One region of the Solidesulfovibrio carbinolicus genome, then DNA from elsewhere that is predicted to be linked to it. Evidence: predicted binding sites of a transcription regulator. Region 1 holds the regulator's gene; the other holds the start of a gene.
What was found. Region 1 encodes sigma-54, which starts transcription at its own class of promoters, with help from an activator protein. Its sites were predicted from a motif close to CTGGCACGGNNNNTGCTT; they were not measured.

Region 1 (11,866 bases):
CGTAGAACCGCGGGGCGAGGGCGTAATTTTTATTTGCGGGAGAGGGAAGAGGTCGTGGGGCAGGCCGTATTGGGACGCAAGAAATCAGCGGCGTTTGTGCGTCGCTGGATATTGTAACTAGCTTGTTTTGTTGATCAATTGGCGGAGAGGGTGGGATTCGAACCCACGTGCAGGCTATTAACCCGCAACCCGATTTCGAGTCGGGCCCGTTACGACCACTTCGGTACCTCTCCGCACAGAGAGCTGGAAGGGAGTCGGCAAATTATCCTCGGCCCGGCTGGTTGGCAAGCATTTTTTCGCGTGGGCCGCAATCACGCCTCAACCCGCTCCACCGCGCCGCTTTTCCCGGAAAAAATCCCGCAACAGTCCGCCGCATTCCCCGGCCATGATTCCGGACACGACGTCGAAGTGGTGGTTGAAAAAGGGCAGGTCCGGGCCGGGCAGCCGGGAATCGACGACCCCGGTGCGCGGGTCGGTCGCGCCATAGACGAGCAGGCCCACACGGGCGTGGATCATGGCCCCCAGGCACATGAGGCACGGCTCCAGGGTCACGGCCAGGATCGTGCCCGGCAGCCGGTAGTTGCCGACCTTGGCCGCCGCCTGGCGCAAGACCCGCATCTCGGCGTGGGCCGTGGGATCGTTTGTGGTGATGGGCGCGTTGCCGGCCCGGGCCAGCAGTTCGCCGTCGGCGGAGAGCAAAACAGCGCCCACCGGCGTCTCGCCCAGAACCGCCGCCGCCCGGGCCTCGGCCAGGGCCAGGGCCATCACCGCCTCGAAATCCGGCCAGCCCGGCGGCGGGGCGGGCAGTTCGCCACAGGCGGCGTCGAAGCGTCTGACGGGAACCAGGGCCATGGCGTTTGTCCGGCTGGCGCACTCGGCAAGGGGAGCGCGGTAATAGAGGTTCTTGTTGAGGCGGCACGGTGGCCAGAAGTACAGGGCACACGGCTTTCTTGGTCGCCGGAAGGTCCGACACCATGGACGCGGCAACGCCTTTACAGGCCGAAATCTGGACGACGCTGCGCGTTTGGCGGCGGTTGCGACCTTGGCCAACGGCGTCCTGGGATGGGCAGCGGCAAAAACGGCCCGGCGCGGGAGGTCCCCGGCCGGGCCGTAGACTGGCGGAAAAGCCCGATCAGGCCCCGGCGCGCAGATAGGCCACGGCGTTTTCGAAAAGAGCCGTGCCCAGGGTCGGTCGCGCGCCCCGGGTGTAATCGGGGTGGTTGGTCGGATGGTTGAAGGCCTCGGGATGGGGCATGAGCCCCAGGATGCGGCCCGTGGGGTCGGTCAGTCCGGCAATGGCCTGGGGAGAACCGTTGGGGTTGGCCGGATAGTCCATGGTGACCGCGCCCGTGGCCGGGTCGGCGTACTGCAGGGCCACGGCGCCGCTGGCCATAAGTTCGTCGAGGACGGCCGGCTCCATGGGCACGAGCTTGCCCTCGCCGTGGCGCACGGGCAGGTCGATGACCGAAAGGCCCTTGGTAAACACGCACGGGCTTTGCGGGTTGGCCCGCAGCGTCACCCAACGGTCCTCGAAGCGGGCCGAGTCGTTGTTGGCCAGGCTCACCTGGCGGGCGAAGTAGGCTCCGCCCAGGGCCGGCAGAAGGCCGAGCTTGACGAGGAGCTGAAAGCCGTTGCAGATGCCGAGGATAAGGCCTCCGGCGTCGAAGAAGGCGCGCAGCTGGTCAAGAAGCGGTTCGCCTGCGGCGGTCTGGGCATGTTTCCAGCGCACGGCTGCGGCCTGGGCCGCGCCAAGGTCGTCGCCGTCGAGAAACCCGCCGGGAAAAATCAAAAAATTGTAGGCGTCGATCCTTGTCCGGCCGGCCACGATGTCGGAAAAGAATACGATGTCGGTAACATCGGACCCGGCCATGCGGGCGGCATGGGCCGATTCGACCTCGCAGTTGGAGCCGAAACCGGTGATCACGAGGGTGCGCACCTGGGGCATACGGGGAAATCCTCCCAAGGGTTCCTTGAAAAATTGCTTCCGAAAGCTTACTTTGCGCGGCTGAACATACGGGGCCGCACCGGCCGCGTCAACCGCGCCCGGGCCAAAGGCCTGGCGGTGGGCGCATTCCGCCGGGGTCGCCGGGACGGACCCGTGAAACAAGGACGGCATGCCATGAAGACCAAGTTTATTTTCGTTACGGGAGGGGTGCTGTCCTCCCTGGGCAAGGGACTCGCCGCCGCCTCCATCGGCGCGCTGCTCCAGGCCCGGGGACTCAAGGTCACCATCCAGAAACTCGATCCCTACATCAACGTCGATCCCGGCACCATGAACCCGTTCCAGCACGGCGAAGTGTACGTCACCGACGACGGGGCCGAAACCGACCTCGACCTCGGGCATTACGAGCGCTACCTCGGCGTGCCCATGAGCCAGAACAACAACTTCACCTCCGGGCGCATCTATTTCAGCGTCATCCAGAAAGAGCGCCGGGGCGACTACCTGGGCGGCACCGTCCAGGTGATCCCCCACATCACCGATGAGATCAAGCGTTCCATCCTGGGCGTCGCCACTGACGAGGATGTGGCCATCATCGAAATCGGCGGCACGGTGGGCGACATCGAGGGCCAGCCCTTCCTGGAGGCCATCCGCCAGCTGCGCATGGAACTGGGCAAGGAAAACGCCCTGTACATCCACCTGACGCTGGTGCCCTACCTGCGCACGGCCGGGGAGGTCAAAACCAAGCCCACCCAGCACAGCGTCAAGGAACTGCGCTCCATCGGCATCCAGCCCGACATCATCATCTGCCGCAGCGAAGTGGATCTGGCCCGGGACATCAAGCAGAAGATCGCGCTTTTTTGCGACGTCGATGCCGACGCCGTGTTCACGGCCGTGGACGTCAAGAGCATCTACGAGCTGCCGCTGCGTCTCTATGGCGAGGGCGTGGACCAAAAAATCGCCATTTTGCTGCGTCTGCCGGCCAAAAACGCCGAACTCGAACCCTGGCGCGACCTCATGTACCGCCTGGAAAACCCGGTCGGCACTGTGTCCATCGCCATCGTCGGCAAGTACGTGGACCTCAAGGAGGCCTACAAGAGCCTTCACGAATCCCTGGTCCACGGCGGCGTCCACGCCGGGGTGTCGGTCAATTTCGTTTACGTCAACTCCGAGGAGCTGACCCGGGAAAACGTGGCCGCCACGCTTTCGGGCATTGACGGCATCCTCGTTCCCGGCGGTTTCGGCTCGCGCGGGGTGGAAGGCAAGATCGCCTCCATCGAATACGCCCGCACCAAGAAGATCCCCTTCTTCGGCATCTGCCTGGGCATGCAGTGCGCGGTCATCGAATACGCCCGCAACGTGCTGGGCCTGGACGGGGCCAACTCCGAGGAGTTCGACCTGACCACGCAACATCCGGTCATCTACCTCATGCGCGAGTGGTACGACTTCCGCACCCAGACCATCGAGCACCGCGACCCGACCAGCGACAAGGGCGGCACCATGCGCCTGGGCGCCTATCCCTGCGTGGTCGCGCCGGGCACCAAGGCGGCCGCCGCCTACGGCGCGTCGGAAATCTCCGAGCGCCACCGCCACCGCTACGAGTTCAACAAGGCCTACGCCGGCAATTTCGAGGAAGCCGGCTTGGTCTTAAGCGGCCTGTCCCCGGACGGCGAACTGGTCGAGATGGTGGAGCTGCCCGACCATCCCTGGTTCCTGGGCTGCCAGTTCCATCCCGAATTCAAGAGCAGCCCCATGCGTCCGCATCCGCTGTTCCGCGAGTTCGTGGCCGCGGCCAAGCGGCACAAGGGCTAGACGGCCCAAGCGCAAAAAGATGGCTCGGTCCGGGGAAGGCGGCTTCTCCGGACTTTTTTTGGGCCAAAGGGCTGCATGGCTTGGCAAGGCTCTAAAAACGTTTATCTTCTGGTCATGGTGCGATTTTTGGGCTAGATTGCGCCTGTCGGCGGCCAGGGTAGGGCGTTGCTTTTTCGCTTCGCGGCCGTCGTATCGCAAAGGGAGTCTATTATGTCCGAAGACGCCAAACTGGCCATTGCGCGCGCCCGGGACGTGGAGCTGCTGGTGCTCGACGTTGATGGGGTCATGACCGACGGCGGCATCTACGTCGATGCCCGGGGCGAGGTGATCAAGCGTTTCCATGTCCACGACGGGTTGGGCATCAAGGCGGCCCAGGCGGCGGGACTGGCCGTGGCGGTCATAAGCGGCCTGGACAGCCCGGCCGTGGCCGCCCGGATGCGGGAACTGGGCATCGAGGAGTACCACCCCGGCCACTACCGCAAGGTGGGTGTGCTGGAAGGCATTCTCGCCCGGGCCGGGTTGGCCCCGCATCAGGCCGCCTTTCTCGGCGACGATTGGGTGGACGCCGGCCCCATGGAGCTGGTCGGGCTGCCCATGGCCGTGGCCGACGCCCAGCCGGAGATCCTTGATCTGGCCTTGTGGGTGTCGCGGCGCGGGGGAGGGCAGGGCGCGGTGCGCGAGGCCGTGCGTTATATTTTGGCCGCCAAGGGCCGGTTGGAAGCCGCCTACCAGTGGTTCCTCGGCTGAAGGCCGATAGTGCCGATTGCCACAAGGCTTCAATTGTGGCATGGTTTTTGTTGGGCGGGGTGGCCCTCGTCCGGGCAAGGCCCACAGACAATTCCCGATAACGTCAACGACATTCGAGCACGGCGGTAAGCATGGCCCTGGAACTGCGGCAGCAACTCAAGCTTTCCCAACAGCTGGTGATGACCCCCCAGCTGCAGCAAGCCATCAAGCTCTTGCAGCTGTCGCGGCTGGAGCTGCTTGAAAGCGTGCAGCAGGAGCTTTTGGAAAATCCTCTTCTGGAGGAATCCGTCGAGGAGGACCGCCAGCCCGAACGCGTCATGGTCGAGGACAACAACGGCCCCACGGGAGCCGACGCGGCCATCGAAAAGGAACTGCTCAAAAACGCCGAGTGGGACGACTACCTTGGCGATTTCGCCAGCACGAGCAAGCAGTCCCTGTCCCGCGACCTGGAAGTGCCCGAGGAGGGCATGGCTTTCGACGCCCGTTTGGCCTCCAAGCCGTCCCTCGACGGCCACCTCGGCTGGCAGATGCACCTGTCTAATTTTACGGCCAAGGAAGTCGAGATCGGCGAGACCATCGTCGGCAGCCTCAATTCCTCGGGCTATCTGCGGGCCACGGTGGAGGAAATCGCCGGCATGGCCAACGCCGACCCGGCCCATGTCGAAAAGGTGCTCCACCGTCTCCAGCGCTTCGATCCCGTGGGCGTGGCCGCCCGCACTCCCAGCGAATGCCTGCTCATACAAATCGAGGTCTACGGCTATGACGATCCCATCCTGATCGAACTCGTTCGCGAGCATCTCGAAGACCTCGAAAAGAAGCGCTACAAGCCCCTGGCCAAGAAATTTCACCTGACCATGGAAAAGCTCAAGGAATACCTGGAGCTGATCCAGACCCTCGATCCCATGCCCGGGGCCAGCTATGGTTCGGGCGACCCGATCTACGTCAGCCCGGACGCCTTCGTCTACAAGTACGGCGAGGACTTCGTCATCCTGCTCAACGAGGAGGGGATGCCGCGCCTGGGACTCAACATGTCCTACACCGACGGCAGCCTGCCGCGAAACGACAAGGACAAGGACTACCTCCAGGATAAGATGCGTTCGGCCATGTGGCTCATGAAGAGCCTGTACCAGCGCCAGCGCACGCTTTATAAGGTTTTGGAGAGCATCGTGAAGTTTCAGCGCGGCTTTTTCGAGGACGGCGTGACCCGGCTGCGGCCGCTGATCCTCAAGGACGTGGCCGACGACATCAGCATGCATGAGTCCACCGTCAGCCGCATCACGTCCAACAAGTACGTGGCCACGCCCCACGGCATTTTCGAGCTCAAGTTCTTTTTCAACAGCGCCCTGGAGCTCGACGACGGCGGCACCGTGGGTTCCGAATCGGTCAAGGCCATGATCAAGCGGATTATTTCCGGCGAGAACGCCAAGAAGCCCATCAGCGACGAGGCCATCGCCGACATGCTCAAAGACGAGCTGCAAATCAACATCGCCCGGCGAACCGTGGCCAAGTACCGCACGGCCATGGGAATCGAGTCGTCGTCGAAGCGCAAGGCGGTTTTCTGATGCTTCGGGCCGGGATTCCGGCCCCTCACCACGCCAGCCTGGAGGATTCTATGAACATCACCTTTAATTTCAAGAATTTCGAGCCGTCTGACCATTTGCGCGATTATGCCAGGAAGCGCTTTGAAAAGCTTGGCAAGTACACCTCGTCCACCGACACCTCGGAAGTCCAGGTCAACCTGGCCGTGGAAAAGACCCGGCAGATGGCCGACGTCATCTTCCTGGCCGACAATATGCATATCTCGGCCCATGAAACCTCCGAGGACATGTACTCCACCATTGACCTGATCCTCGACAAGATCGAGGCTCAGGCCAAGAAGTTCCGCGAGAAGCAAAAGGACCGCCGCCGCCAGACCGTGGAGCAGGTCCGCATGGACGTCATCAGCATCAGCGAGGACGCCGCCGGCGGCCGCGTGCCCACCATCATCGAAACCGACGAGTACCAGCCCAAGCCCATGGCCGTGGAAGAAGCCGCCATGCAGCTTGAGGCCCTCAAGTACGAATTTTTGGTGTTCATCAACTCCGAAACCGAACGGCCCAACGTCATCTACCGCCTGCGCAACGGCGACTTCGGCCTCATCGATCCTGGAACGGGCGCTTAGATGCGGTTAGAGGACTATCTCCAGCCCGAGTTCGTCATCGGGAATCTTGCGTCGGAGTCCAAGTCCGAAGTGTTGGCCGAGCTCGTGGCCCCCATCAAGAAGCAGTGGCCCGATTTTGACGCCAAACGCGCCCATCAGGTGCTGCTCGACCGGGAAAACCTCGGCACCACGGGCATCGGCGACGGGGTGGCCATTCCCCACGGCAAGATGGAGAGCCTCGAACGCATCGTCATCGTCGTCGGGAGAAGCCTTGCGGGCGTCAGCTTCGATGCGCTGGACTTCAAGCCCTGCCGCATCTTCTTCCTGGTGCTCGCGCCCGAGCATGTCGCGGGCCTGCATTTGCGCATTCTGGCCCACATCTCGCGGCTTTTGTCCGACGAATCCTTCCGGCGGGCCTTTTTGGCCGCCGAAACCGACGAGGCCTTGCGGCAGGTGCTCGCCGCCGCCTAAGGCTGCCTGAAAAAACGTTTCCCGCGCGTTTGTCGTCACACAAACGCGCGGGAAATTTGTTAAGCCCTTGGGCCGGAAGGTGAATGCCATGGAACATGCGGCCAGGGAACTCCCCGTCGTTATCTTGACCGGCCTGTCCGGGTCCGGAAAATCCACAGCCCTTCGCGTCTTCGAGGACCTGGGTTTTTTTTGCGTGGACGGGTTGCCGGTCAGCCTCGTGCCCAAGCTCATGAGCCTTTTCGACGACAAGGGCGGCCAGCGCTACAAAGGCCTGGCCCTGGGCATGGACGTGCGCCAAGCCGACCTCGACACCGACTGGGGCGCGACCCTGGCCGAGGTGCGGCGCAAACAGGACCTCACCCAGATCATCTTTTTCGAGGCCGACAACGGCGAGATCATCCGCCGCTACGCCACTACTCGCCGCCCGCATCCTTTGGAAAGCGCCGAGAGGGGCCTTGAGCAAGCGGTCGTGGCCGAGCGCGAACGCATGCGCCCCCTTCGCGACGCCGCCGACATGGTGCTGGACACCACCCATTTCACCATCCACGATCTGCGCCGCAAGCTCCAGGAGAAATGGGCTTCCATCCGGCCCACCGCCGGAACCCTCAAGGTCCACGTCATGAGCTTCGGCTTCAAGTACGGCCCGCCCTCCGAGGCCGACATGGTTTTCGACCTGCGCTTTTTGCCCAATCCCTATTTCAACAAGGAACTGCGCGAGCGCACGGGCAAGGAAGCGGCGGTGCGCGATTACGTCCTGGCCGAGGAACCGGGCCGGGAGTTTTTGCGCCGGCTGACCGAATTTCTGCTCTATCTGCTCCCGCTGTACGCCAAGGAAGGGCGTTACCGCCTGACCCTGGCCTTTGGCTGTACCGGCGGCCGCCACCGTTCGGTGGCCGTGGCCGAGTCGGTCTTTGACACGCTCTCCAAGGCTGGCTACAATATCTCCCTTGAACATCGGCACATTGAACGCGGCTAGGCCGCAGGTCTTAAGCGCTACGGCAACGGGGGTTGCCGGCGAGAGCGGCGGGGCGGTTTACCCGGCCCAGGGGCTTTCGCTTTTGGCGATGGCGACGCCATCCCGGCTGGTCGCCTTGCCGGCCCGGCAGTCTCGTTCGCGGATGATTATCGTGTGAGATCTTGGGCTTCCGCGCGGCGTGGCCGGGACGGAAGCGGGATGCAATGCCGACGGTCTCAAACCGTCAAGACGGGGGCGACATGCTCCGGGATGCCTGTCTATGAATGCCGAGCCCCTCAAGGACGCGCCCGTTGGCGTGGTGGTCGTCACCCACACCGACTACGGGTCGCGGCTCATTGCCGCCGCCGAGTTCATCCTCGGCCCCCAGCAGCACTGCCAGGCCGTCAGCGTCGATCTGACCAAGGCCGTGGACGAATCCCTGGCCGCGCTGAAGGCCGCCATCAAGGATACCGACCAGGGCGGCGGGGTGCTGGTGCTGACCGACATGTTCGGCGGCACGCCCACCAACATGAGCCTGTCGCTTCTGGGTTCGGGCCAGCTTGAGGTCCTCACCGGCGTCAATTTGCCCATGCTCATCAAAATTTTGGGTTCGCGCACCCGTCCCCTGCAAACCCTGGCCGTGGAGGCCAAGCAGGCCGGTTGCCAGGGCATCGTCGTGGCTGGCGAGGTGCTGCGCAAAAAGGTGGCCGAGGGGTAGCCATGGCCTTCGTGCGCATCGACAACCGCCTCGTTCATGGCCAGATCATCGAGACCTGGCTGCCGTTTACCCACGCCAGCCGGATCGTGGTGGTCAACGACGACTTGGCCGCCGATCATCTCCGCCAGGAGATCATGTCCCTGGCCATCCCCGACGGCGTGGCCATTGTGTTTCTGCCCGTGGCCGATCTGGCCGGCTATTTCAGCCATGCGCCCCTGGACCTGCCCGAGGCGCTGATCCTGTTCGCCAGTTGCCGCGATGCCCAGGTCGCCTACGAATACGGGTTCGATTTCGCCAACTTGAACCTTGGCAATCTCCACTACGCCCCGGGCAAGAGGCAAGTCTGTCCCCATGTGGCCCTGTCCAAGGAAGACGAATCCTGTCTGGATTTTTTCCGGGACAAGGGCGTGCGGCTGGACTACCGTTGCGTGCCGGGCGACCCGGCCCAGCCCAGGATCTGACGCGACGGCCGACCCAATGGTAACCCACGCGAGGCCCATGCCATGACCCATCAGGCCGACATTGCGCTCCACGTCCTTGGCGTCGCTTTTTTTTTGTCCTGTGCTCCTCGTTCCGCTTTGCCGTAAACGCCGCCCTGCTGGAACGCCCCCTGGTCATCGGCCTGGCCTGGGGCCTGTGCCAGGGCGATTTGCCCGCCGCCCTTAGTCTCTGCATCTTCTACGAGCTTTTCTGGCTCGACGGCATTCCCGCCGGCACCCACATCCCGCCCAACGCCGCCGCCGCCACCCTGGCCGGATTGTCGCTTATGCACGTCTTTTCCCTGACCACCCCGGCCGAGGCCCTGTGCGTGGCCGGGGCCACCTCGGTCTTGGCCCGGCTGTTTTCCGGCCTGGAAGGGGCCCAGCGAGTGGTGGAGAACATCGTCTTTTCCCGCTACGCCGCCGCCCGCCAGCGCCAGCGCGCCCCATTTGAGCCGGGTAAGCTGGTCCGTCGGGCCTTGGTCAACACCGTGGTCATCCAGGGGCTGGTCTTTGCCGTGGCCCTGGCCGGCCTTATTGCCCTTTTTGCGGTGGCCCTGCCCATGGTGTGGCCGTATCTTGCGTCCTCCCGGGCGAGCTGGGGGCAGCTGTGGATTCTCGGCAGCCTGGGGGCGGTCTTGTCCCTGCGCTACCGTCCGGCCTACGCCGCCCTGGCCGGCGGCATGGGCCTGGCCGTGGCTTGGCGTTTTTTCTAGACTTTTTTTCACATGGCCGGCCTTGTGGTCCGGCTGGACTTTCGGGAAAAAAGACGTCGCCCCGGCCCGGTTTGGGCTTGGCAAGAGACGACTATTGGGATATTATTCACAAGTTACTCACGCGGATGCCGACCCGTCAGGGTCTTGGACAAACCCCCAGGAGGAAAAAGACATGGCTGTTTACGTCGTTGGTCACAAAAATCCGGATACCGATTCCGTCGCCGCCGCCATTGCCGTTGCCGATCTCATGAACAAGTCCCAGAGCATGGGCGCCATCGCCGCCGCTCAGGGTCCGCTCAATCCCGAAAGCGCCTTTGTGCTCGAAAAGTTCGGCGTGGCCGCTCCGGAGATCGTCACCGACGCCACCGACAAGAAGATCATCCTGGTCGACCACTCCGATCTGGCCCAGAGCCTGGAGAACCTTTCCAAGGGCGAACTCATCGGCATCTACGACCACCACAAGCTGGGCGATGTGACCACCTCCAATCCCCTGGACATCCTGGTCAAGGCCGTTGGCTGCTCCTGCACCGTGGTCAAGATGATGTACGACTGCGCCAAGGTCGAGATCTCCAAGCCCATGGCCGGCATCATGCTGTGCGCCATCCTGTCCGACACCGTCATGTTCAAGTCGCCGACCTGCACCCCGGCCGACAAGGAAGCCGTCGAGGCCCTGGCCAAGATCGCTGGCGTGGCCGACTACATGGCTCTGGGCGTCGAGATGTTCAAGATCAAGTCCGCCGTGGGCGGCACCCCGGCCAAGGACCTCGTTTTCCGCGACTACAAGGACTTCGACATGGGCGGCAAGAAGGTTGGCATCGGCCAGCTCGAAGTCGTCGACCTGTCCATCCTTGAGCCGGTCAAGGCCGACCTGTTGGCCGAGTGCAAGAAGGTCAAGGCCGAAGGCCGCCACAGCGTCTTCCTGCTTTTGACCGACATCATGAAGGAAGGTTCCGAGATGCTGATCGTCTCCGACGATCCCAGCTACGTGACCAAGGCCTTCGGCGTCGAAGTGAAAGGCGATTCCGTGTGGCTCGACGGCGTGCTGTCCCGCAAGAAGCAGGTCGTTCCGCCCTTCGAGAAGGCTTTCGCCTAGTTCTCGAGCGCGTAAACGCCAAAAAGGGAGCGGCTTCCGGGCCGCTCCCTTTTTTTGTGGGATGTTTGGCTGTCGTTGCGTCGTCGTGCTCCGGGGGGCCGTGCGTCGTGGCCGACGAGAGAGCGGTTCCCGCGTCCCCACGCCGGTCGCGGGAACATGGCGCGCCATGCTCGACCGGGCGAGGGCGGGCGCTGTTGGCAATAGCCCCGGGCGCGAATCGCCCCTTGTTAGACCCGCCCCAGGGCCTCGGCCAAGGCGGCGCAGGCGGCGTCGGCCAGGCCGCCCTCGGGCAGGGACAGCACGTTGCCCGTGGTCGCCTGCCGGGCGGCCAACCCCGGCAGGAAAGGGAAGGCGACCCGGACATCCGGCAGCGTTGGCGGCAGGGCGGCCAATGCGGCCAGCCCGGCCTGATCGACCCCGGTGACAACCAGGACTTGCCGGGTCAGCCCGAGCTGGCCGGCCATGGCCGCAACCCGTCCGGCCACGGCCAGGGACCGGGCCGAGGCTTCGCTGACCACGCACAAGGCGTCCACATCGGCCACCGTGCCCCGGCCCAGGTGCTCCACCCCGGCTTCGCAGTCGATAAGCGTCCAAACATCCCGGGCGGTCAGGACATGGGCCAGCATGGCCTGGAGCAGATGGCCGGCGGCGCAGGCGCAACCCGCGCCGCCGCCGCTGACCCCGCCCATGACCAGAAGTCGTTTGTCTCCGGGGCGCGGTCCGTACAGCGGGCCGTCGCCCACCGGGACGGCGACGCGGATGGCCTCGGGCAGATCATCGGCCCGGGGCGTCAGGT
Region 2 (11,866 bases), 1.5 Mb from region 1:
ACGCCAAACACGCCGACCAGGTCGGCCTGGCCCTGGCCCTGATCGACCTGGGCCTGCCCCCGGGCCACCTGCCCGACCGGCTCAATTTCCCCACCCATCTGCGCCCGGCCAGCTACCGCCCGGAGCACGACCAGGACGCGGCCATCCTCCACTACCACCATCGTCTGGACGACGACGGCTGCCTGACCCCTCTCGGCCTGCCCCGCATCGACGCCGCCCAGGCCCGGGCCAACGCCCTGATCCGGGATTTCCAGCTCCGCCATGGCCACAAGGCCGGCCTGGAGGCCCTTTTGGCCCACTGGCGGCGCAGCTGTTTCCGGCCCTGACGCGGCAACCTCTCCCCAAATCCTTCCCCGCCGGCCCAAGCCGGTTTTTTTTGTCGCTTCGCCCGAAGCCCGGCCTAAAGAACGCGTTTAACGGCGTCGATAATGAAGACAAAGAGGCACAATCCGCCACCCAGGCCGAAGGCCCACGGCCGGCGGATCACACAAGGGCAAGGACGCCCGTCGCATTCAAGGAGGAAACAACCATGGCTCTTACCATCAACAGCAATCTGATGGCCGCCAACGCGGCCCGCAACCTGTCCAACTCGTATTCCGCCCTGGCCACCTCGACCCAGCGCCTGTCTTCGGGGCTTCGCATCAACAGCGCCGCCGACGACGCCGCCGGCCTGGCCATTCGCGAGCTCATGCGCGCGGACATCGCTTCCATCAATCAGGGCGTGCGCAACGCCAACGACGCCATTTCCATGATCCAGACGGCGGACGGCGCGCTCCAGGTCATCGACGAAAAGCTCATCCGCATGAAGGAACTGGCCGAACAGGCCTCCACCGGCACCTACACCTCGGACCAGCGCCTCATCATTGACTCGGAATACCAGGCCATGGCCTCGGAAATCACCCGAATCGCCAACGCCACGGACTTCAACGGCATCTATCTGCTCAACGGCAACCTGTCCGGCACGACCCACAGCGGCGCCGGCATCAATTCCAGCGGCAAGCTCAAGGTGCACTTCGGGTCCGGCAACGAATCCTCGGAAGACTACTACTACGTCCAGATCGGCACTTCCACCGCCTCGGCCCTGGGTCTGGGCATCGGCGCCGCCTCGGGCAACGACGGGCGCAGCATCTCCACCCAGCAAATGGCCCAGAAGGCCCTGGAAGCCATCAACGACGCCATCGTGTCCAAGGACAAGATCCGCGCCAACCTGGGCGCCCTGCAAAACCGTCTGGAGAACACCATCTCCAATCTGCAGATCCAGTCCGAAAACCTCCAGGCCGCCGAATCGCAGATCTCCGACGTGGACGTGGCCACGGAAATGACCCAGTTCGTGCGCAACCAGATTCTCACCCAGTCGGCGGTGGCCATGCTGTCCCAGGCCAACTCCATGCCTCGGATGGCCATGCAGCTCATCGGCGGCTAATAATCGACGCTTTCGGCCGGACCGCCCCGGGCGGTCCGGCCCCTCGCAGTTGGCATCCGCCTTGCTTCTGACGTGACGAAGTCCTGCCGCCAGGAATTTTTTGCCGCCGGGGGAGCACCATGTCGAACACCGTCAGCAGTTATTCACCGATCACCACCTCGGGGCAGATCACCTATTCGGGCCTGGGCAACGGCACGGATTTCGATTCGATGATCAAAAAGCTCGTCCAAGTCGAGCAATCACGAATCACGAGCCTGCAGACCTGGAAAAAATCCTGGACCGACAAGCAAGCCGCCTTCCAGGAACTCAACACCCAGATGCTGACCCTCAAGACCACCCTTGAGGAAATGGACAGCATGGACGAGTTCATGACCAAGACGGTGGATTCCTCGAATTCCACCGTGCTCTCGGCCGTGGCCGGGGCCGGGGCGGAAAACGGTTCCCACGAGGTCGTGGTCAACCGCCTGGCCACGGCCAAGGCCATGGTCACCACCACCGGCTACGCCAGCGCCTCGACGGACATCAATCCTTCAAGCTCCGACGCCGTGTTTGCCTACACCTATAAAGGCACGACCTACACCAACACCATCGGCGACAACGCCACCCTTACCGACCTGGTCAGCATCATCAACAACGACCCGGGCAACCCCGGGGTCAAGGCCAGCGTTTCCTACGACGGTTCCCAGTATTACCTGCAGCTGCGCGGCATGGACACCGGCTCCACGGCGAGCCTGGTCATCGCCAGCAACTCGACGCTGTCCGGCTTCGGCAACAGCGATTTCAGCACCATCACCTCCAACGCCAGTGCCCAGCTCAAGCTCGACGGCTGGCCAACCGCCTCAGGCTCCTGGATCACCCGGGAATCCAACACCGTCACGGATCTTATCCCCGGCCTGACCATGACGCTCAAAAGCACCGGGTCTTCCACCGTGGTCACCACCACGGACACCGACGCCATCAAGGAAAAAATCGAGACCTTCGTTGAGCAGGTCAACCTCGTGCGCACGAAGATCCGGGAGATCAGCAAGGTGGATTCCACCACCAAGCAGGCTTCGCTGCTCACCGGCAACTACGGCATCCAGCTCATCGACACCAATCTCAAGAGCGCCGTGGCCGGGCTTGGCGTAGGCTTCGACTACGATCAGGACAAGTATTCCACCCTGTCCCAGCTGGGCATTCTCACCGACGCCCAGCAAGGATCGACCACCGAAGGCTTGCTCGTCATCGACGACGACGTCCTCGACGCCGTCCTGTCCTCCAACGCCGACGCAGTCGGCCAGCTCTTTGCCGCCCAGTACGTAGGCCGCACCAGTTCTTCCGAATTTTCCATTTCCTCCTACATCAAGAACACCACCAAGAACGGCACCTACCAGCTCTCCTACACCACGGACGCCAGCGGCAAGATCACCGCCGCCACGATAAACGGCCACGCCGCGATGTTTAACAGCAACTCCAACCTCATCACCGGCGCCCACGGCTATGACGAAGCCGGCATGGTCATCCGGGTGGTGGACACCACCCCCGGAACCCACACCGGCGAAGTCGCCCTCAAGCAGGGCAAGGCCGGGCAATTAAGCGACTTGCTCGGGGAGCTGACCGACAGCCAGGACGGGCCCCTGCACATTCTCGACGACAACTACGACGACATCACCGCCATGATCGATGAAAAGATCGCCTACGAACAGCGGCGAATATCGACCTATGCCAGCAACTTGCGAAAGCGGTTCGCCAAGGTCGATTCCATGCTCGGCACCTACGACAAGATGCAAAGCCAACTTGAGTCGCAAATCAAGCAGCTCTCTTCAGATTAATTCGTTCCTGCCGATAAGCATGCAAAGGGAGAGAGCTCCATGCAAAACGCCGTCAAGAATTACCTCCAGACCCAGGTGTCCACCACCACCCAGGGCGACCTCGTCATCATGCTCTACGACGCGGCCCTCAAGTTCCTGCACCAAGCCAAGGAACGCATCGCCGAAAAAAACTATGCTCAAAAGGGCATCCTCATCTCCAAGGCCCTGGACATCCTGTCCGAGCTGCAAGGGTCGCTTAACGTCAACAAGGGCGGGGACTTGGCCGAACGACTGCAAAAGCTCTACTTCTTTTGCAGTTCCCGCCTGCTCACCGCCAACCTCAAGATGGACGCGACCAAGATCGACGAGGTGGTGGGCATCTTGACCGGCCTGCGCGAAGCCTTTGTCGAGGCCAACTCCATGGTGGCCACCAAGGCCGTGCCGTCCGAGGCGACCCAGAATACCCGGATAGGCGTCACGGCCGCGCCTCTTGGCCGCAACCACCTCGGCGCGGTCATGGCCGGCGCGTCCTTGCCGCACCCCGGCCTGACGACGCGGCCCATGGCCCCGGTCCGGCCGGCCGCTCCCACCTCCGCCGTCGCCGTCGCGGCGGCCGTGACGACGCCATCGGCCGCGCCCACGCGCCCCGAAGTGCCCGTGGCCTCGGCCACGCCGCCCGCGGCCGCAACCGTCGAAGCCGAAACCGACCAGGAAGCCGCCCAAAGCGCCCCAGTCGTCATCGACACGCCCCGGCCAACCATCTCCCCGGTGCGCCGGGCCATGGCCGCCTATTCCCAGGGACGCGCCACGGGATAGTATCGCGGCCGCGAAAAGCCTCCAGGACAATTCGCGGACAACAGACTCAACACACGAGTTTTTCTTAAAAATATATTGTTTAAGGGACGCGACCCGGGCGGCCCGGATCCGGCCTCGTGCCAAGGGCCTTTTGCCCGGCCGCTCCCGAGGGCGCTGGTGGCGGCTTGGACCGGATCAAGCCGCCGCCACGAGCCGTTTGGCCCAAATCCGGGAACCGGGAACATGGCGTCCCGGGCTTGTCGGCGGGGCCACGCCACGCTAGCTTGGGCCATGATCGCCGCCGCACCGCATCCGTTTTTCACCTACAGCGCCGAAGTGCTGGCCTGGCGGCTCGGCAGCGGTGAAGACGCCGCCTTGCCCCCGGCCGCCGCGCCCGAGACGACCACCGCCCGAGCCGCCCGCGTCCTGCGCGCCCTGGGCGGACGGCGACGCGTCGCCCTGCTTGGCCTTGGCAGCGGCGATCTGGCCGCCGCCCTGGCCGCCTCCCTGCCGGCCGGGGGCAGTCTGACCCTGGTCTGCCTGTCGCCGCAAACGGCCCGGCAAGGCCTGGCCACCGGCCGTTTTCCCTGGCTTGCCCCGGACAGCCCGGCCCAGCTCGTCGCCGACACTTCGGTCCAGGCCGTGTGCCATCTGCTGTGGGCCAACGGCCTGACCCCGGAAAACGCCCTGGTCACGGTGAATCCCGAACCGGCCGAGTCCGCCGAGGCCAAGGGCCTGGCCCTTGTGCGCCGGTTGCTGACCGCCGGGCGGCTCCTGCCCGATCCCACGCCGTCGCCGGCCGCACAACCGCTGCCGACCCTGGCTCTGCTGGCCCGGGCCGGCGAACCGGCCCTTGGCGATTTTTTTAAGGCCGCCCGGGGCCTGGCTGCCCGGGCGGTCATCCTCTGGGACGCCTGCGAGGTCCCGCCGGCCGCCGAAGCCGCCGCCGGCCTGGGCATTCCCGTGCGCCATCTGGCCCGGCCCCTGGGCAGAGATTTCGCGGCCCAGCGCAACGCCCTGCTGGCCGCCTGCCCGACCGGCTGGGTGCTGTCCCTGGACCCCGACGAACGGCCCGGCCCCGGTTTCGCCGCCGCCGTCGCCAGGATCATGGCCTGCCCGGAAGCCGGAGCCGCCTATTTCCCGCGCCTGACCCTCTATCCCGACCCCGGCCGGGCCAAGGTCGGCCACGGGCTGTGGCCGGACTGGCAACTGCGCCTTTTTCGCACCGACGCCATGCCCGGACCGCGCTACGTCCGGCCCCTGCACGAACGCCTGGAAGGCCATCCCGGGGCCGCCGTCCTGGCCCTGGACGCCCCCATCCTCCACCACAACCGGCTTGTGGCCGACACCGCCGGCGTGGCCGACAAGCTCGAAGCCTTCAGCCGGGTGGCCGGCGCGGCCCGACACCGCTTAAACGCCGATTACCCGACCCTGCCCCTGGACTTTTTCACGTCCCTGGTCCCGGGCGACGACCCCGGCCGCTGCCTCCTGCTGCCCCCGGGCCTGTAACCGCGCCCCGAAACCCCCGCGTCCGGGCAAGGCCTGGCCGAGGTTGCCTTGGCGGCTTGGAGAAGCTACACTAGGTCTTGTCCATGCAGGCCCTGCCACAGCGCGCCGGGCGTTTCGCGAAGGTACATGATGCGCATAACCTGTCCTCAATGCGGCTTTTTCCGGGAAATCCCCGACGCCAAGGCCCCGGTCACCCCGACCATGGCCACCTGTCCCAAATGCCGCCACCGGTTCCGGTTCCGTCCCCAACCGACCCCGGCCGTCGAAGAATCCTTCGTTACGGCCGAACCCGGCGTGTCCTCCTGGCGTCGCCCCGCCGCCCGACAGGAGCGTGCCGCCACGCCCCCGGCCGCCTGGGAATCACTGGAAGAACAGGCCGGCGAGACCGACGTCCAGACTGTCCCGGAAGACCTCGCGCCGTCCGGCCCGGTTCCCGTGGCCGACGCCACCTTCGCGCCTGATCCCGCGCCACGGGCCGACACGATGCCCCAACCGGAAGAAATCCCGGCCGACGACGACGCCGTGCCGCCCCCTACCCACTGGGAACAGCAGCCCGAACCGCGCCAGCCCCTGATCCAGCGCCGCCGCCTCGACGCCCTGGATGAACAGGACGAGCCGGCCGCCCCGCCCCGGCCGGCCAAATCCGCCGCCAAACGCCAACCGGCCCCCAGCGTCCGCGAAAACGTGGCGACGCCGTCTCAGCCGGCCCGCCAACCCGGACTCGAACCCAAGCCGGAACCCGATTTTTCCGACGCCGACATCCCGGACGAAACCCCCTCGGACGTCGCCCGACGCATCCGCGCCCGGGTCGAACAAGGGCTTGACCCCACGCCCGCGCCTGAGTCCGTGGCCGCCGCCGCGCCCGAACCGGAACCGGAAGCCGCGCCCGAACCGGCTCCGGCTCCGCCGCGCGCCGCCAAACCCCAAGCGGCCACGACGCCTCCGCCCCGCGCCACGGCACCCCAGGCCGAAACGCCGGCCGCGCCCCAGGCCTTGGCCCCCGAAGACGCCGCGCCTCCCGCCGCCACCAAGGCCCCGGCCGACGACCAGCCCCAGGAAACCACCGTGCGCGCCGACGGCGTGCGTGATATTTGGGCCAGACTGCAAGCCCTCGACGACCGCAAGGCCGCCCGGCCCCACCTGGAACACCAACGCCCGGCCGAGGACGAACCCGAAGAGCCGGCCCGGGAAACCGTCACCGACCCCGTGCCCTGGGAACGCCAGGACGCCTACGGCTTTTTCCCGGCGCTCATCCTTACCCTGCGCAAGATCCTCTTCCAGCCCCTGGATTTTTTCGGCAATCTTCCCGAAGGCCGCCCCAAATCCAAGGCGCTGGTGTTCAATCTGCTCATCAGCGAATTTTTGCTGCTCATCGACTTCATGTGGACCCTGGCCGGTCTGCGCGCCCGCATCGGCAGCCCGGAACAGCCAGACGCCTTAAGCGTGCTCGGCAGTTCGCCCCTGTCGTTTCTGTTGGCCCTGCTCCTGGTGCCCCTGGTCATTTCCATAGGCATCTACCTCGACGCCTGGGTGACTCATCTGCTGCTCATCCTGTTTCGCAGCACGAAAAAAAGCTTCGACGAGACCTTCCGGGTGCTGTGCTACTCGGCCGCGCCCACCGTGCTCACCGCCGTGCCCGTGGCCGGACAGCTCCTGTCCCCGGTCATCCTCGTCTGGTACATGGCCCTGCAAGCCATCGGCCTCAAGAAATGCCACGAAGGCGCCTACACGCAGACCCTGGCCGCCATCTTCATCAAATGGTCCATCTACCTCTTCCTGCTCCTGGCCATGCTGCAAAGCTTCACCCCGGGCCAATAACCCGGCGCGGCCTTGACGGAGCCGACGCGATACGCCCATAACGGACGCAGACCCACAGGGATTCTTCGCGGGAGTGGACCATGCTGTCATGGCTTCAGACCAAATGGCGCGCCCTGTCCGAGTGGCGGCGAAAAGTCCGGGAACTCCACCCCGACGCCTTTAGGGCCATGGCCGGCGAACTGGCCGAACTGGCCGAAGTCGCCTCCAAGGTACGCCCCGAAGAACAAGCCTTTCTGCTCAAAATCCGCCGCATCCGCCAGGAAATGCGCGAACTTGAACGCCTGGCCGAACGCCCGGAATTCCGCCTGCTCTCGGCCAAAAAACGCCACGAATTGCGGGTCAATCTGCTCTCCTCCCGCGAACAGCTCCTCAAAACCCTCTCCGACGCCCCGGTGGTCACCACCACGCCCCAATAACGGGCCACTTACGGAGGTCCCATGCGCCACGCCACGCTTCTCCTCCTCGCCGCCCTCGCCGCCGCCCTGCTCGCCGGCTGCTCGGTCGAACCGAAAATGACGGCCCAGCACACCGTCTACATCGACAACTGGACCAAACGGAACAACCCCGAAGTCTACGTGGAGCCCCAAAAAGCCCCGCCCGTGCCCGTCTCGGCCCTCATCGTGCCCTTCCAGGTCACCCAGGACATCCCCTACGGCCAAGACCTCGGCGAACAACTCACCCGCGTCGTCTGGCAAACCTGGACCCGCGACCGCGTGTTCCCCAAACTGCTCTACGAAGCCAATCTCAAAAACGCCTCCACCCCCCAGGCCGTGGCCCTGGCCCGCAAAATGGGCATCGACACCGTCGTGGTCGGCAAATTCACCTACATCATGTCCGGCGGCTCGCGCGGCTCCTCAGGCGTGTCCTTCACCTTCGACGTCATCGACGCCCGCAGCGGCGAACGCCTGTGGTCCATGGCCCACGGCGGCACCATGGAAACCGGCCTGACCGAGGACTATATCCTGTTCCTGCGCAAAAACCGGATGCCCACCGAACCCCTCTCGGCCATCACCGCCACTCTGGCCATGGATATGGGCAGCCCCATCACCAACTGGAACTACGGCTACAAAGCCCCGCCCCCAGCCAGCCCCAACCCGCCGCCGCCAGCGCCAGCGGGCGCGGGGTCGTAGGGGAGAAGGGGAGAAGGGGAGAGGATAAAGGCGAAGAGCGGGCTCTGCCCGCACCCGCCAGGGGCCTGAGGCCCCTGGACCCCCACATGGTTTGGCTGGGGACCGGGAATGCGAAACGGGCCGATTTTCGCGCGAGGCTTTGATCGCGTGAAAATCGGCCCGTTTCGCTGGCGAGGTGGGGGCTGGAATTATCGGGTTGCCGTCCGGGCGGCTTCCGCCTGGACGGCAACCCGATAATTCCAGCCCCCGTCTTCTCTCGGGCCGGTCGCCCGCCGACCATTCCCCCACCCGACCGACCACCCCGCCCATGTCGGGGGTTCGGGGGGCTGAGCCCCCCGGCCGCCGGAGGCGCTCTTCTCTCTTTCTCTCCCCCATTACTCCATGGCCTGGCGAATTCTCGCTTCGGCGTCGTGGCGGGTGAGGCCCCGGTGGGCGGCGATGGCGTCGAGGTTTTCCTCGGCGTCGCTTGGGCGCAGGTAGAGGGGTTCCACCGGCGTGAAGCCGTAGTCGGCTGTGACGGCGGCGGCCATGAGGGCGGCGGGGCTGGGGGAATCGAACTCGGGGCCAAGGATGACGGCCAGGGGCGCGGCGGCCAGGAAGGCGTCGCGGTAGCGGGCCACGCCGTCGCCGACCAGCCACAGCGGGCCGACGGCGGCCCCGTCGGCGGCCCGGGCGGCGGCTTCGGCCACGGCAAGGGCCTTGGGGGCGCCCATGGGCATGAGGTCGCCGTCGGCCAGGAAGGATTGCAGGTAGACCTGGCCGGCGCGGGCGTGGGTGATGGCCACCACGGCTCCGGTGGCCTTGGCGGCGGCGGTGGCGGCCAGAAGCGGCAGATGGTCGAGCCCGGCCATGGGGACGTTCGCGCCAAGGGACAGCCCCAGGGCGGTGGCCAGGGCCACCCGGATGCCGGTGAAGCTGCCCGGACCACGCACGCAGGCCAGGCCGCCGAGTTCGGCCGGACGAACGCCGGCCTCGGCCAGGACTTCGGCGATAAGCGGGGCCAGCACCTCGGCGCAGCGGCCGGTGGCCTCGGCCCGACGGTGGACCACGTCCTGGCCGGGCCGGCCGCAGGTGACCCACAACGCCGGGGCCACGGCATTGATGACGAGGAGCTTCCCGGAACCGGGAGGAGTCAACTTATCCATCGCTGATGCTCAGTTGGCGGCGGATGTCGTTGACGGTGGCCAGCAGCATGAGGCCGATGAGAAAGGCCAGGCCGATCTTGGTGGTCAGTACGCGCATCCGGGGGCTGACGGGCTTTCGCATGATGATCTCGATGGCGTAGAACAGCAGATGGCCGCCGTCGAGGACCGGGATGGGGAGCAGGTTGAGCACGCCAAGGTTGACGCTGATAAGCGCCGCCAGCGCCACGACGTTGCCCAACCCCTCGCCGGCCTGCTTGCTGACCATCTGGGCGATCATGATGGGGCCGCCGATGCTGTCCAGGGGCACCACGCGTTCAATGAGCTTGAGTATCCCGGTGTAAGTGACGACCACCACGTTCCAGGTCTGTTTCACGGCCTCGGCGGCGGCCGAGCCGGCCCCAAGCGGCACGGAACGGGTCTTGCCCGAGGCGACGATGCCGACCAGGGGCACGGTTTCCTCTTCGCCGAAGAGGTTTTTGACGGTGCGCAGGGTGGGCGTCAGGACAAAGGTCTCGTCCTTGCCGTCGCGGCTGACGGTCAGCTTCACGGGCTGGCCGTTGCTGGTGCGGATGGCTGTGGACAGGGCGTCCCAGTTGGCCACCGGGCCGCCGTTTAAGCTGGTGACGACGTCGCCCGGGGCCAGGCCGGCCACGGCGGCGGGGCTGTCCTTTTGCACCTGGCCGATGATGGGCAGCATCTCGAAGCGGCCCTCGGCGGCGAGCAGGCCCCAGAACAGCAGCCAGGCCAGGACGAAGTTGAAAATGGGGCCGGCGGCCACCACGATCATGCGCTGCCAGGCCGGGCGCAGGCGGAAATGGGTTTCGGGCGGGAAGTCGTCCGGGGCGGTGTCGTCGGGGTCCTGGGCCACCAGCTGGACATAGCCGCCCAGGGGAATGGCCGAGAGGATGTAGCGGGTCTTGCCACGGGTGAAGCCGAAGATTTTCGGGCCAAATCCCAGGGAGAAGGTGGTCACGCCCATGCCAAAGGCCCGGGCGGCGATGAAATGCCCCAGTTCGTGGAAGAAGATCAGGCCGCCAAGGACCAGGGCCACGGCAACGATGCTTTCTATCATGGGCGCTCGCACTCGCCGGCAAAGGAGTCGGGCCGGCGTCGGTGTTTGACGGCGGGGCTTCGGCCGGGAAATCCGGCTTCGGTCCTGCCGAAGGATAAAGATAAGCGGCGTCGGCGCAAAGGCAACTTATCGCCGCCGCGCGGCCCAGTCGGCCGTCTCCCGGCGCACCCGGGCGTCGAGGTCGGCGACGGTCGCGACATCGGGCAGGGGCTGCCCGGCGTGGGCGTCAAGGGCGGCCGCGATGGCCGCCGGAATGTCCAGGAAAGCCAGGCGTTCGGTCAGGAAAAGGTCCACGGCCACTTCGTTGGCGGCGTTGAGGACCACGGTGTGGCTGGCGCCGCCGCAAAGCGCCTGTCGGGCCAGGCCCAGGCAGGGAAAATCGTCGTCGCGCGGGGCTTCGAAGGTCAGCGCCGCCAGTTTGACCAGATCGACCCGGGGGACGGCCAGGGACAGCCGGCGCGGATAGCCCAGGCAGTAGGCGATGGCCACGCGCATGTCGGGCGGGCCGAGGTGGGCCAAAAGCGAGCCGTCGTGGAGCTGGGCCAGGGAGTGGACGATGCTTTGGGGATGGACCACCACGTCCACCTGGGACACGGGCAGGCCGTACAGCCGGCAGGCCTCGATGACCTCCAGCCCCTTGTTCATGAGGGTGGCGGAATCCACGCTGATTTTGGGGCCCATGGACCAGTTGGGGTGGGCCAGGGCCATGGCCGGGGTGACGGCTTCCAGGCAGGCCCGGTCAGCGCACCGAAAGGGGCCGCCCGAGGCGGTCAAGACCAGCTTTTCGACCAGGGGCAGATCGGGCAGGCCCACGCCGCCCAGGGCCTGGAACAGGGCGTTGTGTTCGGAGTCCACGGGCAGGATCACCGCGCCCGAGCCGGCGGCGGCGGTTCGGATGAGGTCGCCGGCCAGGACCAGGGATTCCTTGTTGGCCAGGGCCACGATCTTGCCGGCGGCCACGGCGGCCAGGGTCGGCCCAAGCCCGGCCGCGCCGACAATGGCCGAGACCACGAGATCGACCTCCGGGGCGCTGGCCAGGGCGGCGTAGCCGGCCGGGCCGGTGAGGATGTCCGGCCGGTAGCCGGCCGGCAGCAGCTCGGCCAGGGCGGCGGCCCGGGCGTCGTCGATGACGGCCAGCACGGCCGGCCGGAAGGCGGCGGCCTGCTCGGCCAAGAGCTTGACGT

Region 2: the regulator sigma-54 is predicted to act here: its motif matches at 1,473-1,490, upstream of fliD (flagellar filament capping protein FliD).

The regions. Positions count from the first base shown of each region.
Region 1 covers NZ_CP026538.1:2,700,455-2,712,320, reverse strand. Annotated here, with positions in the region: tRNA gene C3Y92_RS12200 (tRNA-Ser) at 140-233, opposite strand; gene C3Y92_RS12195 (nucleoside deaminase) at 319-852, opposite strand; gene C3Y92_RS12190 (phosphoribosylformylglycinamidine synthase subunit PurQ) at 1,133-1,945, opposite strand; gene C3Y92_RS12185 (CTP synthase) at 2,120-3,751, shown strand; gene C3Y92_RS12180 (KdsC family phosphatase) at 3,962-4,498, shown strand; gene rpoN (RNA polymerase factor sigma-54) at 4,630-6,060, shown strand; gene hpf (ribosome hibernation-promoting factor, HPF/YfiA family) at 6,111-6,659, shown strand; gene C3Y92_RS12165 (PTS sugar transporter subunit IIA) at 6,660-7,109, shown strand; gene rapZ (RNase adapter RapZ) at 7,198-8,085, shown strand; gene C3Y92_RS12155 (PTS sugar transporter subunit IIA) at 8,345-8,782, shown strand; gene C3Y92_RS12150 (PTS sugar transporter subunit IIB) at 8,785-9,243, shown strand; gene C3Y92_RS12145 (PTS sugar transporter subunit IIC) at 9,342-9,977, shown strand; gene C3Y92_RS12140 (manganese-dependent inorganic pyrophosphatase) at 10,150-11,070, shown strand; gene C3Y92_RS12135 (nucleotide-binding protein) at 11,298-11,866, opposite strand, start outside.
Region 2 covers NZ_CP026538.1:4,172,958-4,184,823, forward strand. Annotated here, with positions in the region: gene C3Y92_RS18695 (hypothetical protein) at 1-326, shown strand, start outside; gene C3Y92_RS18700 (flagellin N-terminal helical domain-containing protein) at 530-1,423, shown strand; gene fliD (flagellar filament capping protein FliD) at 1,543-3,234, shown strand; gene fliS (flagellar export chaperone FliS) at 3,274-4,029, shown strand; gene C3Y92_RS18715 (glycosyltransferase family protein) at 4,252-5,517, shown strand; gene C3Y92_RS18720 (YIP1 family protein) at 5,644-7,335, shown strand; gene C3Y92_RS18725 (hypothetical protein) at 7,416-7,751, shown strand; gene C3Y92_RS18730 (hypothetical protein) at 7,773-8,465, shown strand; gene tsaB (tRNA (adenosine(37)-N6)-threonylcarbamoyltransferase complex dimerization subunit type 1 TsaB) at 8,840-9,610, opposite strand; gene rseP (RIP metalloprotease RseP) at 9,603-10,682, opposite strand; gene dxr (1-deoxy-D-xylulose-5-phosphate reductoisomerase) at 10,809-11,866, opposite strand, start outside.